3 regions of the Terribacillus sp. 7520-G genome follow, and region 2 is predicted to be linked to each of the others. Evidence: predicted binding sites of a transcription regulator. Region 2 holds the regulator's gene; each other region holds the start of a gene.
What was found. The regulator LexA, encoded in region 2, represses DNA repair genes until DNA is damaged. The targets are predictions, from matches to a motif close to CGAACATATGTTCG.
Positions count from the first base shown of each region.

Region 1 (8,386 bases), on a different contig from region 2:
ATCCGGACGATTGGCAGCGGGAATGCCGGCGCGACGAATGCAGGCAGGGCAATGGGCAAGAAAGGTTTCTTTTTGGTACTTATATTCGATTTAGCGAAGGGGATGCTTGCTGTCCTGTTCGTTCGCGAGAGCGGACAGACGGAGCTTATTGCAGGTTTGAGTGTCATTGCAGCAGTATTGGGTCACATTTTCCCGGTTCAGCTCCGTTTCAAGGGGGGCAAAGGAATCGCTGTGTCCCTGGGGGCACTTATCATCTTTTCCCATCAAGCAACCCTCCTGCTGCTTGCGATCTTCCTATTCATCTATCTTATCGTCAGAAGATTCAGCATCTCCGGTCTGCTCGCCTATGGCTGCACAGCCGTCCTGCTTCCGATTTTACGTTTCGATATGCTGACAATCGCTGTTTACGTTGTAGTGACTGTCTTTATTTTGGCAGCCCATCGTACGCATTTGAAAGCTGCCTGGAGCTATTTGCTATTACGTAACGAAAGGTGATATACGATGAATTCGACGCAATTACAATACAAAATCGCAACCGAACCATGGGAATTCGAACAGATACACACCCTCAACTACCGGACGTTCACCGAAGAGATTCCCCAGCACGAAGTCAATCAGGAACGCAGGAGAATCGATCGGTTCAATGAGGAAAATACATATATTATCGGAATTGACGACAAGAAAGTCGTTGCAATGATTGCCATCCGTTCCACCAGACCATTTTCGCTGGATGAAAAATTGGACAGCTTGGATCGCTACCTGCCTCCTCATGCAGCCAAATGCGAAATAAGGCTGCTCGCCGTGGAACAAGCATATCGGGATGGATTCGTATTCTTCCGGCTGGCTGAGGCCCTCATTCGATACTGCCTGGAAAATGGTTTTGATATGGCCGTGATTTCCGGGGTTTTACGCCAGCAGAAGTTATATAAACATATGGGGTTCGTCCCATTCGGACCATTGACGGGCGCCGGGGCTGCCCAGTTCCAGCCGATGTATGTGACCGAAGCATTGTTCCAGAAGAAAGCACGGGCCTTTCAGCGCATACTTCGCAACGGACAAGATCCGATCAGCTTTTTGCCTGGGCCGGTGCCGATGGCAGAGCAAGTGAAAAAAGCGATGGGAGGGACGGCATGCTCCCATCGCGCGCCTGCTTTTCTTGAACAGCTCGACCAGCTTCGCACGAAGCTAAGGAATATTACACAAGCAGCTCATGTCCAGATCCTGCTCGGATCCGGTACATTGGGAAATGATGCCGTGGCAGCCCAGCTGCGCAATCTAGATCAGAATGGCCTCATCCTTGTAAGTGGAGAATTCGGTGCCAGACTGACAGATCATGCCAGGCGGGCGGGTCTGCGGTTTGCCACAGTGGAAATCCCATGGGGGGAAACCTTCGATTATGAGCATGTATCGACACAAGCAAAAGCAAGTGGCGCTGCTTGGATTTGGGCAGTCCATACGGAAACATCCACAGGGGTGCTGCAGGACATGGACCAGTTGAAAAATATAGCAAAGAAGAACGGCAGCAAATTGATCCTTGATTGCTGCAGCTCCCTTGGCAATGTGCCGATCGATTTACGGGGCGTTTATATGGCAACTGCCGGCAGCGGGAAAGGCCTGGCTTCCTATGCCGGTTTAGCTTTCGTCTTTTATCATCATCCAATCCCCATTTCGGATAATATCCCGCGTTATTTGGATTTGGGTCTCTACCATGCACATGAGAGTGCCCCATTCACTCACTCTTCCAATCTGATAGATGCTTTATCGGCAGCAATCGAGCAATGGGAGAACCAGGAACTGATAAAGCGAGTTCAGGAATTGACAGGGAAACTGATCGCATTATGCAGGCAGAAGGGACTGAGAATCTTGGCAGAAACGGAGTTTGCACCTGGCATTGTCACCATCGTCCTGCCCGAAGCGCTTCGTGCGGACGTCATCGGCCGGGAAGCCGCCCGAAAAGGTTATTTGATCAGCTGCAATAGCAGTTACCTCATCGAACGCAATTGGGTGCAGCTTTCCGTCATGGGGCATCATCAGGAGGAGGATTTGGAACGCGTCACTGATACACTTTCCAATCTGATCGGAAAGAAGGAATCATTCGCTTGATGAACTTTTTCACAACCGCCAAGGGATTCTGTTCGATAGGAGCAGCTTTCCTGTTAGGCAAGATGTATGTAATTTGCATCATCTATTTTGGGCTGCCTTTATATGAACCTTTCGACTACATCCAATTATTCCTGTCCTGTTTGTCGTCGATCGCCCTTTTATTTTTACTGCTGTATCTGTTTGCAAGAAAACTGCGGGCTGGTGCATTCCTGCTCCTGCATATCATTTTAACCGGGATTCTTTATGGTAACTTGCTGTATTTTCGATTTTATATCGACTTTGTCACGCTGCCGATACTATTCCAATTCAAGAATGTCGGTGGCCTTAGCCAGAGCACGGCTGAGCTGATGGATCCACTCGATCTCATTCTGTTCGCCGATACATTGTTCCTGCTATCATGGTGGATTCTCAAAAGACCAAAAGCCCTCCCTTTCAAGCGCAAGCAAAAAGGGCTATTGGCAAGCCTCACTGCTCTGCTGATCGGGATCAATGTCGGAATCTCCCATATCGGGGCGGGGGACCAGCATGATGGCAGCCATAACCGCCCAGCGATGGTGAGTGCGCTCGGACCTGTTTATTATCACGGCTATGATATCTATCAAACCGTGCGTGCTGAGCTCAGCAGTACGTTTGCGACCAAAAAGGATTATGAGAAGGCTGCAGCGTATCTGGATTCTGCCGACACCGATATCGTGTCCCCGTACTTTGGTGCTGCAAAAGGAAAAAATGTCATCCTGATCAACCTGGAATCAACGCAGCAGTTTGTCATTGGCAGGGAAGTGAAGGGGGAGGAAATCACCCCCTTCATGAACAGCTTGATGGAGGACAGCTTCTATTTCGACCAAATCTACCATCAAACCGCGCAAGGGAAGACGTCGGATGCTGAATTCATGTTCGATCAATCCTTTTATCCACTCGCCAGCGGTTCCGTTTATGTGAGGCGTCCGGAAAATGAATATATCGCCATGCCGGAAATTTTAGGGGAGTCTGGTTATCAGAGTGCTTCCTTCCACGGCAATGTCGGCAGTTTTTGGAATAGGGAGGAAGCATACGATGCTTTCGGCTATGATGCATTCTTCTCCAAGGATGCTTATGAAGTGTCGGCTGGGAATTCGGTGAATTACGGCATCAAAGATGAAGCCTTCCTCGATCAGTCAATCCCTTATCTCCTTGAATTGGAGCAGCCATTTTACAGCAAGTTCCTGCTGCTTACCAATCATTTTCCCTTCCTGTTGGATGAAGAGGATGTTTTACTGGACGAAGCGGAAACAGGGCTGAATGTCGTGGATCGCTACTTCCAGACTGTTCGTTACCAGGATGAAGCGCTCAAGGGATTCTTTGCCGAATTGAAACGCTCTGGATTATACGAGAATTCCATCATTGTCCTCATCGGCGATCATTATGGAATCTCCGAAAACTATTATGACGGGATCGCATCCTATCTGGATGAGGATTTGTCAGTGCCGGAGAAGATCGATCTGCAGCAGGTACCACTGATCATCCATGTACCTGGCCAGGAGGGGGGAACCTTCCATAGTCCTGGTGGACAAATCGATATACAGCCCACAATCCTGCATCTGCTTGGAGTGGATACAGCCGACTTTCCGAATTTCGGCCAGGATTTGCTTGCAGACGAGCGTGATCCCTTCGTTGTCTTCCGCGACGGTGATTTCGTGACAGAAGACGTCATTTATACGGCACAGCTTTGCTATGATAAGGCCTCTATCAAGCAGACAAACATGAATAGATGCTCCCCGTATTTTGATAAACGGAATAAAGAACTATATTATTCGGACGCCATCTTGAATGGTGATTTGCTTCGTTTCGCTGATTGAATGAAATCCGCTCCGCCAAGGGGCGGATTTTTTATGGTACAGCCTGCGATGAGTGAGAATCTTCTCCTTTCCTTATCCCTTAGATGCAGCTTTTATATTTACATAATGTTTCCAACATGCTATTGTATATAGGTTCTATTCACACTAAGTTCATAGGAATTATATAATTTGATAAGGAGGATGATCAAATTGGACTTATTCACGTTTGTGAATATCATTATTTTATTAGCCTTATTGGGTGTGCTCTTTTATATGCAGAAGAAGCACATTTCCTTTTCCAAGCGCGTGCTGACCGGGCTGGGACTCGGGATCATACTAGGCGTTGTACTGCAGCTGATCTATGAGCCCGATTCCGAGACCCTCGTCATGACGAATGACTGGTTCGGTTTGGTGGGAAGCGGTTATGTGAAGCTTTTGCAAATGATCGTCATGCCGCTTGTGTTCATTTCGATTGTAGCTGCGTTCACCAGACTTGAAAAATCATCGAATATCGGGAAGATAAGCGGACTTGTCATCGGGACTCTGATGGTGACGACCGCCATCGCTGCAGCAATCGGTATCGCGTCGGCTGCAGGATTCGATCTGAAAGCAATCGATGTTGCAACTGGTGATGCGGAGCTGACACGCGGGGAAGAATTGGAAAGCAGCTTGACAGAAGTGCAAAGCACAACTGTACCGCAAAAGATATTGGAATTCCTGCCAGCCAATCCATTCTTGGATCTGACCGGGGCGCGAGCCACTTCCACGATTGCGGTCGTCATCTTTGCAGCGTTTGTAGGGGTAGCCTACCTTGGGGTGAAGAGGAAGAATCCGGAGCAAGCTGCATTCTTCCAGAAAATGATCGACTCGCTGCATAGTCTTGTCATGCGTATCGTTACATTGGTATTGCGCCTGACACCTTACGGAATTCTTGCTTTAATGGCAAAGACAGTGGCAGGGAGCGACTTCCAAGCCATCGCGACACTGGGTAAATTCGTCATCGCTTCCTATGTTGCGCTGCTTGCCATGTTCCTGGTTCACTTGCTCATCCTGACCATAATGGGACTCAGTCCGAAACAATATGTCAAAAAAGTCACGCCAGTACTGGCATTCGCCTTTACTTCCCGTACAAGTGCGGGTACCTTGCCGCTGAATGTCGAGGCGCAAAGGAATAAATTAGGTGTACCGGAATCGATCGCCAATTTCTCGGCCTCCTTCGGTATCACTATCGGGCAAAACGGATGTGCGGGTATTTATCCAGCCATGCTTGCTGTCATGATTGCACCTACCCAAGGCATCAATCCACTATCCCCATCCTTCATTGCGACGTTGATCGTTGTCGTCATGATCAGTTCATTCGGTGTTGCCGGTGTCGGAGGGGGAGCCACTTTTGCTTCTTTGATAGTCCTGTCCACGATGAATCTGCCGGTTGCTTTGGCAGGTGTATTGATCTCGATCGAGCCGCTGATCGATATGGGGCGGACAGCGCTGAACGTAAGTGGATCCATGGTCTCTGGATTGGTGACAAGCCGTACGCTTGGGGAATTGGACACAAAAACATACCGTTCCACTGAAGCTGCCGCGGATAGCGCAGCAGGCTGACTGCAAAAAACCGCTCCTGTCAGGAGCGGTTTTTTCCATGCAATGAAATATCTATTATATGGTCGAACGGGATGCGGAGCGGATATAAAACGTCCTTTGTATCCAGAAGCAAATATCGTTCAGATCGTTTCAGACCAGTCACGATTCCGCGGGCATTTTCTACTTGGCGCCCTTTTCTATACAGCATACATACCTTCGTTTTCCCCACCTCGATTTCCCGTACCTTCTGCTCCAGCTCTTCCAGCTGCTGCTCATCCATGATCGGCGGCTTTGCCGTCCCGATTTCCCGTCCCATTTGCTGCAGCATTTCCACATGCTCTGGAAGCATCAAAGATGTCCATTTGATTTTACCGCGATCATTCACCATATGTCATTCCTCCTGCTATCAGCATAATCGAACACATGTTCTTTTTCAAGTGACACGGAACATACGTTTTTATATAATGTTTGTATGAACTCGGAACAGAAAGCGGGGATCCCAATGGACAGAGCATCACTGATAAGATTCATGGAACGGCAGGTCACGATGATCTATATGGCGAAAGATGGCTCCTTGACAAAACGCCAGGTCAAGATTGAAAAGATCAATGAAGCATCCGTTACAGGATATTGCTATTTACGGAAGCAGCTGCGCACCTTCCGGATGGATCGCATCCTTGCCATTCAGCCAATCAAACACCATGACAGGTGGCGCATGTCTTCTTGACCCCTGTCATGCACCACTGTCTCCTTTCTGAATAGATTACTAGGGAAACTCAGGGAAAAGGAGAACATGCGATGACTATTTTATTCGATGGCAGCGATGCTCATCATGCCCCCTTGGCTTCTTGGCAGCAAGAAGCACTTGTTGCATTACATAAAAAATTATCCGACCAGCAATCCAGATTCCCTTGTATACCGGCGGCAGTCGGCCATCGGCTTGGCCAGTTCCGTTACGGTTTTGCGGGCGATCCCACTGCAGCAGATACAGCTGGGCAGCTGGCAGATTTATTGACAATATACGGACGGCAATCCAAGGAATTCGGTCATTATACTTCCCTGATCGTTTTTTTCGATACAGCCAAACAGCAGCGGCTTGACCTGGATGTACCTGCATATTTCCGTATATTCTGGGATTTGCTCAGCAGGACAGCGGCATTTGATCCATCCGGATGGCCGGATGATATTCCGGAAAATCCGGATGAAGCATTGTGGGAGTATTGCTTCGGCGGAGAGAAATATTTCATGTATTGCGCAACGCCGGCGCATCAGCAAAAGAAAAGCCGGAAATTCCCTTGTATGATGCTTGCCATCACGCCTAGATGGGTGCTGGAGGAATTCAAATCGAAGCCAAGGGCTGCCGCAAGCATCAAACAGAAAATACGAGGACGGATTACAGCTTACGATGACAATGACATCCATCCGGATTTGAACGCATACGGCAATCCGGATAATCATGAATGGAAGCAATACTTCCTACATGACGATAATACATCCCCTTCCAAATGCCCTTTTCATAGAAGCAAGCGAGACTGATGGATTCTGCCGGTTCTTCCCATACCACCCATTTACAAATCATGCTAGAATAATAGCAGGAGGAATACGTATGAAACTATTGCATACCGCTGATTGGCACCTGGGTAAGATTGTCAACAGCGTACATATGACAGAAGATCAGGCTTTCATCTTGGAGCAGATAAAAGAGATAATCGATAGAGAACAGCCCGATGCGGTCATCGTTGCGGGCGATTTATATGATCGGGCCATCCCGCCGCGCGATGCAGTCGAATTGCTGAATGATACTTGGAACTGGCTGGTCGGTGAGAAGGAAATTCCGGTGTTGTCGATCAGCGGCAATCATGATAGTCCGGATCGCCTTGATTTTGGCAGTCAGCTATTCAAAGCAAGCAAACTATTCATCGAAACGAGGCTGCGGCCCGGATTGAGTCCAGTCACTTTGGAGGATGGGCACGGACCAGTGCATTTTCATCTGATTCCCTATACGGAACCAGCGGATGTGCGGGCATTTTTCGAAGATGACAGCATCACGACCCACCAGCGGGCAATGGAGCGCATCATTGCCTTTATTACCGATACGTACGATATGACAGAGCGGCATGTGTTTATCGGACATGCCTTCCTTGCCGGGGGCATGGAATCCGATTCGGAAGAGAGGCTGTCGATGATCGGGGGGAGCCCATATGTGGATGCTGCCCTGTTCGAACCTTTCACATACGCAGCCTTCGGTCACCTGCATCAAGCACAGCGCATCGGCAGTGATCATATCCGCTACAGCGGTTCACCGCTTAAATATTCCTTTTCGGAAGCGAACCACAAAAAATCGGTGACGATGGTGGAACTGGATGATACCGGATTCCGATCATTCGAGAAAATAGACCTTATCCCAAAACGGGACATGCGGGTGGTGGAAGGATATTTCGATGAGTTGATGGAAGGGACAGCCGGGAACAAAGATGACTATCTGCATATCAGGCTGCTGGATGATGGACAGCTGCTGGACCCGATGGGCAAACTTCGCAAACTCTATCCGAACATCCTGCGCTTGGAGCGCAAAGCAAGGACCGGGACTAGCTCCATATCAGATATCAAACAAATCAAGGAAAAACAACGCATGTCACATATGCAGCTGTTTGCCGCCTTTTATGAAGAAATGAAGGGTGAAGCAATACCTGAACACCGCCAGAAGCATATGGAAGCAATCATCCAGCGCCTGGTCGAGCAAGAGAGGAGAAGCTGATATGCGTGCCATCACTTTACAAATGACCGCTTTCGGTCCTTACCATAAACCTCAGACCATCGATTTCCGCGAACTTGGAGCAGAATCCATCTTCTTGATCACGGGTCCGACCGGGGCCGGGAAGACAACG
Region 1 is NZ_NQFP01000015.1:40,879-49,264, reverse strand. It holds gene plsY (glycerol-3-phosphate 1-O-acyltransferase PlsY) at 1-495, shown strand, start outside; gene CHH53_RS05960 (aminotransferase class V-fold PLP-dependent enzyme) at 502-2,103, shown strand; gene CHH53_RS05955 (LTA synthase family protein) at 2,103-3,938, shown strand; gene CHH53_RS05950 (L-cystine transporter) at 4,119-5,519, shown strand; gene CHH53_RS05945 (YolD-like family protein) at 5,539-5,886, opposite strand; gene CHH53_RS05940 (WYL domain-containing protein) at 6,001-6,225, shown strand; gene CHH53_RS05935 (YqcI/YcgG family protein) at 6,297-7,034, shown strand; gene CHH53_RS05930 (exonuclease SbcCD subunit D) at 7,105-8,256, shown strand; gene CHH53_RS05925 (AAA family ATPase) at 8,258-8,386, shown strand, end outside.
Region 1: a site for LexA is predicted at 5,915-5,928, ahead of CHH53_RS05945 (YolD-like family protein). Genes of this name have one in related genera too.

Region 2 (7,325 bases):
CAGTTGCAAGCAAGTAATATCCAGTACGATTTCAGGGAGGCAGTCAAATGAGTAAAATAACGTTCATCGGAGCAGGTAGTACCATTTTTACAAAGAATGTACTGGGAGATTGCATGTTGTCCCCAGCTTTACAGAGATTCGAGTTTGCGTTGTTCGATATCGATGAAGCGCGATTGGCCGAGTCCGAATTGCTGCTGAATGCACTGAAGCGTTCGTTGCAGGCAGAAGTTACAATCAAAGCATATAAAAACCGCCAGGAAGCCTTGCAGGGTGCCAAGTATGTCATAAATGCCATTCAAGTAGGGGGCTATCGGCCGAGCACTGTCATCGATTTTGAGATTCCCAAAAAGTACGGCCTTCGCCAGACGATTGCCGATACCGTCGGAATAGGCGGGGTATTCCGGGCATTGCGCACCATCCCTGTCATGCTGGATATCGCAAGGGACATGGAAGAGGTTTGCCCGGATGCATGGCTGTTGAATTATACAAATCCCATGGCTGCACTCACCGGGGCTGTTGCCCGTTTTTCGAATGTCAAAGTCGTCGGTTTATGCCACAGTGTACAGGTTTGTACAAAAGACTTGCTCAGGGATCTCGAGATTCCGTATGAGAATATCGAAGAACGGATTGCTGGTATCAACCATATGGCATGGCTGCTGGAGATCAAATCCAATGGCAAGGATATCTATCCTGAAATCAAGAAACGTGCCAAGGAGAAGCAAAAGCAAAAACATCATGATATGGTTCGTTATGAACTGATGGATAAGTTCGGATATTACGTGACGGAATCCTCTGAGCATAATGCAGAGTATCATCCTTATTTCATTAAAGAAAAATATCCGGAGCTGATTTCACGTTTTAACATACCGCTGGATGAATATCCGCGACGCTGCGAGGAACAGATTGAAAGTTGGCAGAAAACAAAACAAGAGCTGATGAATGACCACAGCTTGACACATGAACGTTCGCATGAATACGGTTCCCGTATAATGGAAGCGATGGAAACAAATCGACCGTTCGTTTTCGGAGGAAATGTAGTGAACACTGGCGGTCTGATTGCGAACCTGCCTCGAAATGCAGTAGTCGAAGTACCGTGCATCGCAAATCGAAATGGCATCACCCCGGCATATATGGGAGAGCTTCCGGAGCAGCTGGCAGCTTTGAATCGTTCCAATATCAATACACAGCTGTTGACCATCGAAGCGGCAATGACAAAATCAAAGGAAAAAATCTATCAAGCAGCCTTGCTTGATCCGCATACAGCTGCCGAACTTTCCATGGATGACATCATCAGCATGTGCGATGATTTGATTGAAGCACATGGTGACATGCTGCCGGCGTATTCAGTAGCGAAAGGGACAGTCAGACTTTGATTGATGTCAATTTCTTTTTGAATCTAGGATGATAAGGGAGAGAGACGATCATTGATACGAATCAAAGAAATGAGAAAAAAGATTACGGCGTCTACGGCTTTCATTTTCAGGAAGCCGAAATAGATGAAACAGCAAACATCCTATTGCTGGGCAGGGATAAAAAATCACCGGGCATGAGCTATGACTGGGATGGATTGAAGAGACAGGATATTGGCACATACATCTTTCAGTACACGTTATCGGGCACGGGGAATCTTGAGAAGGATGGAAAGATCCATTCACTTAAGGCGGGGGAAGCATTCCTTGTCGAAATTCCCGGTGCACATCGCTACTACCTTCCGGAGGACAGTGACGGGTGGGAATTCATTTTCATTACCTTGGTAGGCAGTAAAGCGTTGGAGTGCTGGCGTTTCATCGATGAACATAATGGGCCGGTATTGCGGATTTCTCCCGAATCGAAGCTTATCCGGCTATTATTCGCAATATATCAGGATACCATCGAAAATAGGATTACGGATGCTTATCAGGCATCTGCCAGAGCTTACGAATATATCATGGAGTGTCATCGATTCGTGAAGAATATGGAAAAGCAAAAGAAAGACCCTTCCGTTCAAATCACGAAAACTTTATCCTATATCCAGACACACTATGCTGCTCCCATTTCATTGAGTGACATCGCCGCAGTATCAGGCTATTCCAAATATCATCTGGTCAAGCAATTTCAGGATCATATGGATACGACACCTATGAAGTATCTTACAAGAATCAGGATCCAAAAAGCCGTTGATTTGCTGATGACAACAAGATTGCCCATCACAGAGATTGCAGAAAGGGTGGGGTACTCAAACGCAAATTATTTCAATAAAGTATTTCGGAAATCGATTGGTATGGCGGCGGGAGAATTCAGGAAAAGAAAGAACCCATCCAAGATCGATCGCGTCATAACGGATGGATGAGTTTTTTCGGTTCAGCGCACTGCATATATAATACTCCATATAAAAGAGGAGCCTGCCGCAAAGGGCAAGCTCCTTATTTTATTCTGTGCTCAGCGTTCCTTAAGATAATAATCATCCATGCTGTGTTCTTCCTTACGGTAGCTTCTCGTATACCCGCATTTGCATGAATCTGTAACACTATCAATCTTATGACGGCCTCGTATTTTGCACACAAGCTTGTAAAACAGCTTCACGATTCCACCTGCTTTCTAGCTTTTGGTAAAAGCATATTCTAATATACCCAAAAAATGTGTCGAAAGAAGGGTGGAATTGTGTAAAATATATGAAAAAAACGGCCGAAGCCGATTTTCTATTGGATAGAGCGATATAGACCGATTACTTTTCCCAGGATGCTGACATTATCCAGGATGATCGGTTCCATTGTACTGTTCTCCGGCTGCAGGCGGATCTGGTTCTCTTCCTTGAAGAATCGTTTGACCGTTGCTTCGTTGTCCTCTGTCATCGCAACGACGATTTCCCCGTTCTGAGCGGTCTGCTGCTGTTTGACGATGACCATGTCCCCGTCCAGGATGCCAGCCTCGATCATACTCTCCCCGACAACCACAAGCACGAAAATATTGTCATCCGGACCTACAAGATGGCTTGGTACCGGTACGTATTCCTCGATATTCTCAACGGCGGTGATCGGGATACCTGCCGTCACTTTCCCGATTACCGGCGCATAATTCGCTTCGCTGCGCGGGATATCTGTCTGTTCTTCGCTATCCAATGAAAGGACCTCGATGGCACGCGGCTTTGTAGGGTCGCGCCGAATCAGTCCCTTTTTCTCCAGTCTGGAAAGATGGCCATGCACCGTGGAGCTGGATGCCAAGCCTACTGCTTCCCCGATTTCCCTGACGGATGGCGGGTAGCCTTTATCGAGAACCTGCTCCTTTATGTATGCTAGAATCGCTTCCTGTCTTTTCGATAGTTTCATCATGTATCGAACACCCCGTGCATATATTTTTATTACATACAGTATAACACGATAGATTTCAATATACAAACATCCGTTCGAAAAAAACGCTTGACTAGAACTTATGTTCGTATATAATGGAATTAACAAATGAGAACGCACGTTCTTGAATACGGAGGGGTCAACCATGTTCAAAAAATTAGCGAAATCAGATCTATTCTACTATGTGCTTTTCGGCTTCACGCTTTTCTTCTTATACTTTACACTTATTATGAGTGTCTAATTAGCTGAAGTGAGAGGGTACATCAATGAAAGCAGTCATCTATTGCAGAGTCAGTACAGAAAAGGACGAGCAGGCAAGCTCGATTGAGCGGCAGCGCGAGGAGCTCATGAGTCTTGCTGCTTCCGCCGATATAGAGGTCATCGATATCATAGAAGAGAGACAGAGCGGCTATGAGATTGAACGCCCGGGTATCTTCCGCATGCTGGATCTATTCACAGCAGGTGAAGCGGATTGCCTTCTTATCCAGGATGAAACAAGGCTGGGCAGGGGCAACACCAAAATTGCTTTATTCCATCACTTGCAAAAGCTGGAGGTCAAGGTCTACACGCTGAGCCAGCATGGTGAATTCCAGCTTTCTGAATCGGATGGTATGGTGCTCCAGATTGTCGGTATTGTCGAGGAGTACCAAAGGAAGATTCATAATATGAAGATAAAACGGGGCATGAGGCGGGCGATTGAAGCCGGTTATGATCCGAGTAAGAATCTGGGCAACCAGCAGGCAGCACCAGGCAGGGAGCGGATTGACTTTCCGATCCAAGAGGTGATCAGGCTGAGAAATAACAAGCTCACCTTTCAGGAAATCAGCTCTGTTCTTCGCGGTATGGGCTTCCAGGTATCGAAGGCGACCGTACATAGAAGGTACCAGGAATATCTTTCGCTTGAATCGGAGGACGGTAGCAGGTAACATAGTGTGTATGAACTTTAATGCTTAAAGGAGCATATACACATGATATCCAAAGAAAAACTGGCACGCATAAATGCGTTGGCACATAAAGCGAAAACGGAAGGTCTCAGCCTTGGCGAACAGAAAGAGCAGAAGGAGCTTAGACAGGAATACTTGAAGAATGTCCGCTCTTCGTTCAAAAATCAATTCAAGACCATGACGATCATTGATCCGGAAGGAAACGATGTTACACCGGATAAAGTAAAGAAAATGCGGGAAGATAATTAAGAAGGGATGGCTGGCATCATGCTCAGCCAATCCCTTCTTTTTCTATGTATAAATCCTTGTCTATCGGAGCATTTAGGTATAGGATGAAAAAGAGTACATAATTTGCTAGATGAAAGGGATGTTCACATGGTTCAGACTACAGAATTGCTTTCAATCAATACAATTCGTACGTTATCAATCGATGCGATCGAAGCTGCTAATTCCGGCCATCCGGGTATGCCGATGGGGGCCGCACCGATGGCGTATACGCTTTTCACCGATTTCATGGTCCACAATCCGAAGAATTCCCACTGGTTCAACCGGGACCGTTTCGTATTGTCTGCAGGGCACGGTTCCATGCTGCTGTATTCCCTCTTGCATTTATCCGGATATAAGGTATCCATCGATGACTTGAAATCATTCCGTCAGTTCGGATCCCGTACACCAGGACATCCGGAAGTGCATCATACGGATGGTGTCGAAGCAACGACTGGTCCGCTTGGACAAGGCATCGCCATGGCTACCGGTATGGCAATGGCCGAGGCGCATCTTGCAGCCAAATACAACAAGGATGGTTTCCCAATCGTGGATCACTATACATACGCTATTTGCGGTGATGGTGACTTGATGGAAGGTATTTCGCACGAAACGGCATCGCTTGCCGGTCACCTTGGCCTGGACAAGCTGATCGTCCTGTATGATTCAAATGATATCTCGCTTGATGGCGACCTTCATCACAGCTTCTCTGAGAATGTGGAAGACCGCTTCAAAGCGTACGGCTGGCAAGTGATTCGTGTCGAAGAAGGAACGAATGTGGATGCAATCCGTGAAGCAATCAAAGAAGCGAAAGCAAACACAACGCAGCCTACCCTGATTGAAGTGAAGACTGTCATCGGTTACGGTTCGCCGAACAAGTCAGCGAAAAGCGCCTCCCATGGTGCGCCGCTGGGTGTGGATGAAGTAAAACTTACGAAGGAATTTTACAAGTGGGAGCATGAGGACTTCCATGTACCGGAAGAGGTCTATGCCGATTTCGAAGAGAAGGTTGCCAAAAATGGCGCCGAAGCTGAAAACGCTTGGAATGAGCTATTCGCCAAGTACGAAGAAGCATATCCCGAGCTTGCAAAAGAGCTGTCTGCTGCAATCAAGGGTGAGCTTCCGGAAGGATGGGCAGATGCGCTTCCGACGTATGAGGAAGGCAAAGATGTGACTGCCACTCGTTCTGCTTCCGGAAAAGTACTGAATGCAATCGCTGATACTGTGCCGGCTTTGTTTGGCGGAAGCGCGGACCTTGCCGGTTCAAACAAGACGCTGCTTGCAAAAGAAGAGAACTTCTCCAAGGCCAACTACAGCGGCCGCAATATCTGGTTCGGTGTGCGTGAATTCGCGATGGGTGCTGCCTTGAATGGTATGGCGCTTCATGGCGGCCTGAAAGTGTATGGCGGAACATTCTTCGTATTCAGCGATTACCTTCGTCCGGCAATCCGTCTGTCCGCTTTGATGGGGACGCCTGTGACTTATGTATTGACACACGATTCCATCGCTGTCGGTGAAGATGGTCCGACGCATGAGCCGATCGAGCAGCTGGCATCCCTAAGAGCAATGCCTGGCTTGAGCGTTGTCCGTCCTGCCGATGGCAATGAAACACAGGCTGCTTGGAGACTGGCGATGGAATCCGAAAAAGTTCCGACTGCATTAGTCCTGACGCGTCAGGATCTTCCTACATTGCCATCGACACAGCAAGCGGCATATGAGGGTGTGAAGAAGGGGGCATATGTTGTCAGCCCAGCACAAAAAGAAACACCGGATGTCTTGCTTCTGGCGAGCGGATCGGAAGTACAGCTTGCTGTACGTGCGCAGGCAGCGCTTCGTGAGCAGGATATCGATGCTTCTGTCGTCAGCATGCCATCCTGGGATCGTTTCGAACTGCAAGACCAGTCCTACAAGGATAGTGTCCTGCCGCCTGCAGTGAAGAAGCGTGTCGGTATTGAAATGGCTTCCCCGCTTGGCTGGGAAAGATATGTAGGCCTGGAAGGCAAGGTCATCGGCATCGACACGTTCGGTGCGTCCGGCAACGGTGATAAATTGATCGAAGCATTCGGCTTCACAGTCGAAAATGTCATCGAACAAGTGAAATCCATATTGAATTGATGAAAATACCGGTCACGCTTGTGACCGGTATTTTCTTATACGACAAAATCCGAGCAAAACTCTGCATCTTCGTGTCTCTTTGCTACAAGTTCCGAGGGATTAAGCAACGCTGTCTCACGTATACTATTCTTTCAAAGGGAGAAGGAGGGACAAGCTTATGAAAGAGTATTTTGTCTATTGGGTGAAACATGAGATCTACTTCCGTTATTTTTATAAATCGGATATCCTATATCGCTTTTTCCTCTCCAGTCAGGAGGAGAAAACCGCATATGTACAGGAGCAGCTGGACTATATCACAAATGAATTTCCTCCCGATGCATCACTGCAGCAAGCACTCCATCAAGATGACAATGTGCAAATCGAAGCTGATCAGCACTGCCTCCGCGTTGTCTGCGATTCCTTGACGACCGCTGAAGAGACCATCTTCTCACAGCTGCGCCATTTCGATTCATCCTTTTTCATCATCGAACCTGCGGCCAACAACTGCGGCTGGATCGCCCCGATCATAAAAAATGACTTGCAATCACGGGTTCATCTATTGTATTCTTCCTTTTGATTGTCTATACTAGATTAGAGATATTTTGAAGGAGGAAGCCAATATGAGTCCGATCTGGGTCGTACTTATAGCACTGGCTGCATTGATTATCGGCGTTGCGCTTGGATTTTTCATCGCCAG
Region 2 is NZ_NQFP01000007.1:329,901-337,225, forward strand. It holds gene melA (alpha-glucosidase/alpha-galactosidase) at 48-1,373, shown strand; gene CHH53_RS03880 (AraC family transcriptional regulator) at 1,547-2,329, shown strand; gene lexA (transcriptional repressor LexA) at 2,679-3,308, opposite strand; gene CHH53_RS03890 (YneB family resolvase-like protein) at 3,593-4,252, shown strand; gene CHH53_RS03895 (DUF896 domain-containing protein) at 4,295-4,519, shown strand; gene tkt (transketolase) at 4,646-6,649, shown strand; gene sirA (sporulation inhibitor of replication protein SirA) at 6,807-7,205, shown strand; partial or broken gene CHH53_RS03910 (YneF family protein) at 7,249-7,325, shown strand, end outside.

Region 3 (8,386 bases), on a different contig from region 2:
ATCGCCTCTCGTACTTTTCTCATCAATTCTATCAGAAAATGCAAGTTATGGTAAGTAGTAAGTCTAAATCCGAAAGTTTCGTTACATTTGATAAGATGACGAATGTAAGCGCGTGAATAATTCTTGCATACCTTACAGTCACAATTCTCATCAATCGGACCAAAATCACGAGCATATTGCGCATTGCGTACAACAAGACGGCCATTGGATGTCATGCAGGTCCCATTGCGGGCGATCCGGGTCGGAAGCACACAATCGAACATATCGATACCGCGGATCGCACCATCAATCAAGGAATCCGGCGATCCTACACCCATCAAGTATCGCGGCTTATCCTGCGGCAGCCATGGCGTGGTGAATTCCAATACACGGTTCATGACGTCCTTCGGTTCGCCGACAGACAGACCTCCGACTGCATAGCCAGGGAAGTCCATGCTTACAAGATCCTGAGCGCTCTGCTTCCGCAGATCTTCATACTCCCCACCTTGCACTATCCCGAAGAGACCTTGTACATCCGGACGGGCATGCGCAGCCAAGCAGCGCTCCGCCCAACGGCTTGTCCGCTCTACAGATGCCTTCATATAATCGTATGTCGCTGGGTACGGCGGACATTCATCGAAGGCCATCATGATATCGCTGCCGAGGGCATTTTGGATTTCCATCGCTTTCTCCGGAGAAAGGAAAAGCTTTTCCCCGCTGATATGATTACGGAAATGAACGCCTTCTTCCCGGATATCACGAAGATCGCTCAGACTGAATACCTGGAAGCCGCCTGAATCGGTCAGGATGGCACCATCCCAGTTCATGAATTTATGCAGGCCGCCTGCTTCGCGGATAATCTCATGTCCCGGACGGAGCCATAAATGATAGGTGTTTGATAGAATGATATTCGCGTTAAGTTCGGTTAATTCCTCCGGACTCATCGTCTTTACCGTTGCCAGTGTCCCTACCGGCATGAAAGTAGGCGTTTCGAAGCTCCCGTGGGGCGTATGTACGATACCGAGCCTTGCGCCTGTTTGCTTATCTTGTTTGATGAATTCATAACGAATTGCCATATTATAGTAGTTCCCTTTCTATTCTCGATCTATACAATCAGCATCGCATCACCGAAGCTGAAGAAACGATAACGCTCCTCTACTGCTGTCCGGTATGCATCCAGGATGAAATCCCGTCCTGCAAATGCGCTGACCAGCATGATCAAAGTTGATTTTGGCAAATGGAAATTGGTTATCAAGCCATCGATGGCTCGATACGTAAATCCAGGATAGATGAAGATATCCGTCCATCCGCTTGCGGCGACGAATTTTCCGTCATGGTCCCGTGCGATTGTTTCCAATGTACGTGTGGATGTAGTCCCGACGGAAATGATCCGACCTCCGTTTTCACGGATTCGAGTCAGCTGATCTGCCGTTTCCTGGGACATTTGATAAAACTCGGCATGCATTTCATGTTCTTCGATGGATTCCACACTGACGGGACGGAAGGTTCCCAACCCAACATGAAGGGTGATGAATGCAATTTCAACGCCTTTTTCCTGAAGATCCGCAAGCAATTCCTTAGTGAAATGCAGACCGGCTGTCGGCGCGGCTGCAGAGCCTTTTTCCTTGGCATACACAGTCTGGTAGCGCTCTTGGTCAGGAAGCTGCTCTTTGATATATGGAGGCAGCGGCATTTCACCAAGCTCCTCCAATACCTCATAGAAAATACCATCATATTTGAATTCGATGATTCGTCCGCCATGCTCCAGCAGTTCCTTGCATACCGCTGTCAGCTTGCCATCGCCGAAGGATAGCTCCGTGCCGACTTTGACCTTCTTGGCCGGTTTGACCAAAACTTCCCAGCTATCCCCTTCCATTTGCTTGAGCAAGAGGATCTCCACTTTCGCCTGCGTGTCTTTCTTGATGCCATACAGCCGCGCAGGCAGGACACGTGTATCATTCAGGACAAGGCAGTCCCCTGGCTTCAAATAGTCACCGATATCGGCAAAATGGCGATGCTCCATCGTACGCGCTTCCCTATTCAATACAAGCAGCCTCGATGCTGTCCTGTCCTGAAGCGGCGTCTGGGCGATCAGTTCTTCTGGTAAATGAAAATCATAATCCTTTATATCCATACCTGTTAACTCCTAGTCTGTTTCAGCGAAATTTGTTGAATAGGAACATGATAAGCGACAGTACGATACTGACGACAATCGATGTTACGATCGGAAAATATACTGTCGTGTTCCCTTTCTTAAAAACGATATCTCCCGGCAGTCTGCCAATGAACGACATGATGATGCCGATCACTATACATACAACGCCTATAAGGATAAAGATTTTTCCAATGCCGGTCAAGTACCTGGCACCTCCCGGTTGAAATGGGCATAAGCAAGCGGAGTGACAACCCGGCCGCGCGGCGTCCGCTGGATGAAACCGATCTGCAGCAAATATGGCTCATACACATCTTCTATCGTCTGGGACTCTTCCCCGATCGTCGCACTGATGGTATCGAGCCCGACCGGCCCGCCGCGGAACTGATCCATGATGGTCGTCAACAGCTTATGATCGATATGATCAAGGCCCTTTTCATCTACCTGCAGCTGGTTGAGCGCTGCATGGGTCGTGTCCTGTGTGATGCAGTCTTCTCCTTTGACCTGTGAAATATCACGGACCCGTTTCAGAAGGCGGTTGGCAATCCGCGGTGTCCCCCTTGATCGCAATGCGACCTCGATGGCAGCCGACGGCTCTATTTCGACATCGAAAATAAGTGCTGTCCGCTCAACGATGCTTGCCAGATCCTCCGTGTTATAAAATTCCAGGCGGCTCAACACGCCAAATCTGTCCCTTAAGGGAGCGGATAATAAGCCAGCACGTGTTGTGGCGCCCACCAATGTAAATGGCGGCAAATCAAGACGGACACTGCGGGCGCTGGGACCGGTCCCGATGACAATATCCAGACAGAAATCTTCCATGGCTGGATATAGTATTTCTTCGACTGCACGGGGCAGACGGTGAATCTCATCGATGAACAGCACATCTCCTGCCTCCAGCGAACTCAGTATCGCTGCCAGGTCCCCTGCTTTTTCGATTGCCGGCCCGCTCGTTGCCCGGAACTGCACCCCCATTTCATTGGCGATGATCGAGGCCATCGTCGTCTTCCCTAAACCAGGAGGTCCGTAAAGCAATACATGGTCAAGCGGCTCATCCCGCATCTTCGCTGCCTCGATGAAGATCGCCAGGTTCTCCTTTGCCTTATGCTGACCGATGTATTGTTTCAATGTGCTCGGGCGCAAACTGAGCTCGATCACTTCGTCTTCCTGCTTCAATTCGTTCGTAATCATGCGATCTTCCATCTTCGCACTCCTTTATTTCTTTTGACTTAACAAAGCCAAACCTTTCTTGATCAGATGATCAGCACTGTCGCTGTCTTCCTTTTTAAGTTGCGGCAAAACAGCTTTGATCTCGCGCTCCTGGTAACCGAGCGCCCGCATCGCATCTTCTGCATCCTCCAGAGCAATGCGTTTCTTTGCAGTATTGCTCTGGCTTCCTGCCGATGCCTCGATGGCTGTGAGCGAAACCATATAGACAAGCTTGCCCTTCAGATCGAGTATCATCTGTCGCGCCGTCTTCTTACCCACACCCTGAAAGCTTGTCAGGAATTTATCATCTTCCCTTTCGATGGCAGCCACGAATTCCTCGACATTGACACCAGCAAGGATCTGCAAGGCGTTTTTGGGTCCTATCCCCGAAACTCCAAGCAGCTTTTGAAATAAAAACTTATCCTCTGTATTTTTAAACCCGAATAAAGTCTGGGCATCCTCCCGTACATAATGGTATGTATGGACGAGCGCTTCCTTTCCTTCTTCCATCTGGAATTGAAAGGGATTCGGGCATATGATCTCATAACCTACCCCATGTGCTTCCACAAGCACCGCTTCATCTGTAATTCCAGTAATCTTGCCTTTGACATACGCTATCATGCTGTTTCTCTCCTACCTGAATCAATAACTTCTTTCTAGTTTACCACACAAGCGTATGTTCGTATAAGATTATAGGCGAAAAACAGGAAAAGGACCTTCCCTTCCCAGGAAAGATCCTTTTAGCTTGGCAGTGCTTCGATATCATTTTTGGAACGAAATGCCTCCAGGACATCTTCATAGACTTCTTTTGATTGAATCCGGATGCCATCCTCCAGCTGTTTGGCTTGATGGCTTTCCAATTTGCCCTTATTTATCTGATAAAAGGACTGGATGGCCTGCTGATCGATGGGCCGGCCTTCGAATATCGTAAGCTTTCCTTTATAAATGCCGAAATAACCGTTCTTCTTCAATGCCGGTGAGATATCCATCACCTCTTGTTTAAAAACGACTTCCCCCTCTTTCTGCGAAACGAGCTGCCAGTCATGGTAGGTTGACCAAAAATCCTCCATCGCATATATTTTCTCCCGATGGGTCACCTCTGTCTGCTTGCCATCAATATATTGACGCTGCAATACGACCTTCACTTCCACCGGTTCCGCTGCTTGCCCTGCCATGATTGGAACGATTAAAAGGAAAAGCATGCAAAAGACTGAAAAACGTCTCATGACCTTCCACCCCTATTCCGATTCTTTTTCTTCATTTTTTCCCATTAACAGTTCTTTATCCGATTTTTTTCAAAAAAAATTCATTTAACCGTCACTTTTTAGGTTTTCTTTTCGATTATATGTGGTAGAGAATTAGAAAGTCATAGACAAAGGCGGGATGGTTATAGTGAGGAACGATGCGCAGCAAAAGTACCTCCGCTACGTGGAAGCGAAAAGCGAAGCAAATATGGCGAGCGTTTTCTCCGAGGAAAAAGCGACCCTGATACTTAGAAATCACATACAGAACGCCGGATTATCCAAAGCAGAAGTACTTGCTATGGAAGATAAGTATCGCCAGGATATGCATCGGATTTTCGAGGAACATGGTATATTATAAATGAAAGCCCCTTCAACGGAAGAAGGGGCTTTTTTCATTTCATTTATTATCCTGTTCATCCCCTGGCAAATCCTGGGCAGGGGAAGGTTCATAGAAATCGGAAAGAGGTGGCTGTACGCCGTAAGGATCTCTTCTGTATTCAGGCTGAGCTTGCTGATACGGCGGCGCTGCAGGAAAAGGTATATCCGGACCGCAGCAGGAGCGCATCGGTGTTTGCGGATAGAAGTAAGGGATTGGTTGATTTACCGCAGGAGCTTGGTAATGGCGGCCCTGCATCTGTTGACCTTGCTGGTCCCAGTATCCTTGTATCTGCTGGCCTGGCTGACCTCCTTGCTGGCTCCAGTCACCCTGCATCTGCTGACCTGGCTGGCCTCCTTGCTGGCCCCAGCCTCCTTGCATCTGCTGACCTGATTGGCCTCCTTGCTGGCCCCAGCCTCCTTGCATCTGCTGGCCTGGCTGACCTCCTTGCTGGCCCCAGTATCCTTGCATCTGCTGGCCTGGCTGGCCCCCTGGCTGGCCCCAGCCTCCTTGCATCTGCTGGCCTGGCTGACCTCCTTGCTGGCCCCAGTCACCCTGCATACTTCCACCACCTTGATTCTGCATGCTTCCATCTGGCGACTGCGGTATCAGCCAGCTTCCATTCATTGACTGCGGATAGGAAGGCTGGCCGTGCATTTGCTGACCCTGTCCCCAACCCGTACTTGGCTGATGTGTCATCGACTGCGGCAATCCTCCCATATAACCTTGCTGCTGCGGCATACCCGGATATGCACCGCCACCTTGATCCGGCGCGGACATCTGCGGCATTTGAGGCATGATGGGATATGGGGCAGCAGACATATCATCCTCCTGGATTGCCGGTGTATCATGGAACGTTTGAGCTGGTGATTGCTGCCCTGTGTTTCCAGAGGCTCCCGTTCCAGCTTCCGAGCGGATAACTTCTTCTTTTTCTACTGCTTTGGTTGTTGTCGGTATCTTCAGCTTCATACCCGGAACTGCCAATTCCGGTTCACGAATATGCCCGTTCATTTCCCGCAATTCATCAAAGCTGACACCATATTTGTTTGCGATACTCCACATCGTGTCACCTTTTTGTACAATATGAATCTTCAAATCTGAAACTCCCCTTTCATGAACTCACGCATTACTCCATCATCTTATGCATCAAATTCAAAAAGGTTGAAATAGAAAAAGCCGGCACGTCATGATTTCGCGCCGGCTTTTTCCTTATACTGATGAATCGGGTAGCTTCCAAGTACCGTAAGACTGCAGCCTAATGCTGCAATTTCCTGCTGGACGCCTTGGAAAAGAATATCTTCTGCTTCACAAGTCACATCCATTATGAAGAAATAATTACCAAGACCGGTTTTCATTGGTCTGGATTCAATTTTCGACATATTGATCTTCCGCCACGCAAAAGCTGCCAATACTTGATGCAGGGCTCCTGCGTAGTCGTGAGGAAGCGTTACATACAAAGATGTTTTTCTTTGATTCCCAGTACTGATTGTCTCTGGGATGTTGGCTTCTGGCCTCGCCAAAACGAAGAAGCGTGTATGATTATTTGCATAATCATGGATGTCTTCTTGCAGAATCGTCAGACCGAATTCTTTGGCAGCCAGTTCATTACCGATGGCAGCTGCAGGCTCTTCCATACCGGCAACCATCTCAGCTGCGGTCCCTGTGGAAGAAGTTGCATGGGTTGCTGCTTGTGGAAGCTGTGTATGCAGGAACTGATGGCATTGTGCAATCGCATGACTATGAGAATACACTGTTTCTATGTCACGAAGCTCCAGCTTCTTGTTCGTCAATAAATGCTGCCGTATCGGGATGACAATCTCCCCAATAATCGGCAATTGCACTTGATGGATCAGATAATCCATTGTAATCGGCACTGTACCCTCGATCGTATTTTCGACTGGGACGACACAATAATCCATTTCCCCATTTGCGACAGCATCCATACATTGCGGGATCGTCGCATAGCTATAAGCTTCTTCATCAGGGAACAAGGCATCGACTGCCATTTTCGTGAATGTTCCCTTTGGTCCTAGATAACTGATCTTCATATTCCTCTGCTCCCTTGCCTAAGCTTCCGAACTCAAAATCTCCACTTTATCTACGTATTCCAATGCACGAAGCTCATCCAGCAATGACTGGATATCCGTATGCATGCCCGACGTATTCAATGATATGGTCACATTGGCTCTTCCTTGCAAGGGAATCGTCTGGTGAATCGTCAGGATATTGCCGCCTGACCGTGCCACGATGGCCAATAGCTCTGAAAGCGTCCCTGTCCGGTCCTCCAAATGGAAAAAGAGCGTGATCATCCGCTGCTTCACCATAGCCCGGAATGGGAACACCGCATCCCGATATTTATAGAACACACTGCGGGAAAGATCGACCTGCTGCACAGCATCGAAAACTGAAGCAACCTTTTTGCGCTCCAGCAACTCCTTTGCCTGCAATGTCTTTTTCATCGATTCCGGCAGTACATCACTGCGCACAAGATAAAATTGCTCTTCCTTCTCTGCCATACTCTCCCCACCTTGGCTCATACAAAATCAATCTACAAATTCAAATTCGTATTCCAGCAGGCGAATGGTATCGCCATCTTTCGCTCCCCGCTTGCGCAGCGCTTCATCCACGCCCATACCGCGCAGCTGTCTGGCAAAACGTCTGGCAGCCTCATCGCGGTTGAAGTCCGTCATCTTGAATAGCTTCTCGATTGGTTCTCCGTACAATACGAATGCACCATCTGGATCACGCGTGATTTCGAATGGCTTCTCTGATTCTTCGAAACGATAGACGACACGCTCTGTTTGTTCTTCTACCGGTTTTTCGATTTTTGGTATCTCATCCAGCTTGTCCGCAATGGCATATAATACGTCCTGAAGTCCATCTCGGGTGATGGCGGATATCGGAAATACATCGATTCCCTCCGGTATTTTCTCTTTGAACACAGCCAAATTCTCTTCCGCTTCCGGAATATCCATTTTGTTGGCGATGATGATCTGCGGACGCGCTGGCAGATCTTCATTATATTCCTGGAGCTCTTTATTGATCGTCACGTAATCATCGTACGGATCCCGGCCTTCTGTCGATGCCATATCAATCACATGAACAATGACACGAGTCCGCTCGACATGACGCAGGAACTGGTGACCAAGCCCGATTCCTTCATGCGCTCCCTCGATCAATCCTGGTAAGTCAGCCAATACGAAGCTGCGCTGATCTTTCGTCTCCACCACACCCAGATTCGGTGCAAGCGTCGTGAAGTGATAATCCGCTATCTTTGGCTTGGCGGCACTTACAACGGATATGAATGTGGATTTCCCCACACTAGGGAAGCCGACTAGTCCGACATCGGCAATCAATTTCAGCTCGATCTGCAAATTACGCTCCACGCCGGGTTCGCCATTCTCCGCAAAGTCGGGCGCAGGGTTG
Region 3 is NZ_NQFP01000019.1:68,515-76,900, forward strand. It holds gene tgt (tRNA guanosine(34) transglycosylase Tgt) at 1-1,055, opposite strand, end outside; gene queA (tRNA preQ1(34) S-adenosylmethionine ribosyltransferase-isomerase QueA) at 1,085-2,113, opposite strand; gene CHH53_RS07595 (DUF2905 domain-containing protein) at 2,136-2,336, opposite strand; gene ruvB (Holliday junction branch migration DNA helicase RuvB) at 2,333-3,334, opposite strand; gene ruvA (Holliday junction branch migration protein RuvA) at 3,347-3,961, opposite strand; gene CHH53_RS07610 (BofC C-terminal domain-containing protein) at 4,081-4,566, opposite strand; gene CHH53_RS07615 (hypothetical protein) at 4,733-4,942, shown strand; gene safA (SafA/ExsA family spore coat assembly protein) at 4,982-6,055, opposite strand; gene pheA (prephenate dehydratase) at 6,145-7,008, opposite strand; gene CHH53_RS07630 (ACT domain-containing protein) at 7,027-7,476, opposite strand; gene obgE (GTPase ObgE) at 7,504-8,386, opposite strand, start outside.
Region 3: a site for LexA is predicted at 4,010-4,023, ahead of ruvA (Holliday junction branch migration protein RuvA). Genes of this name have one in related genera too.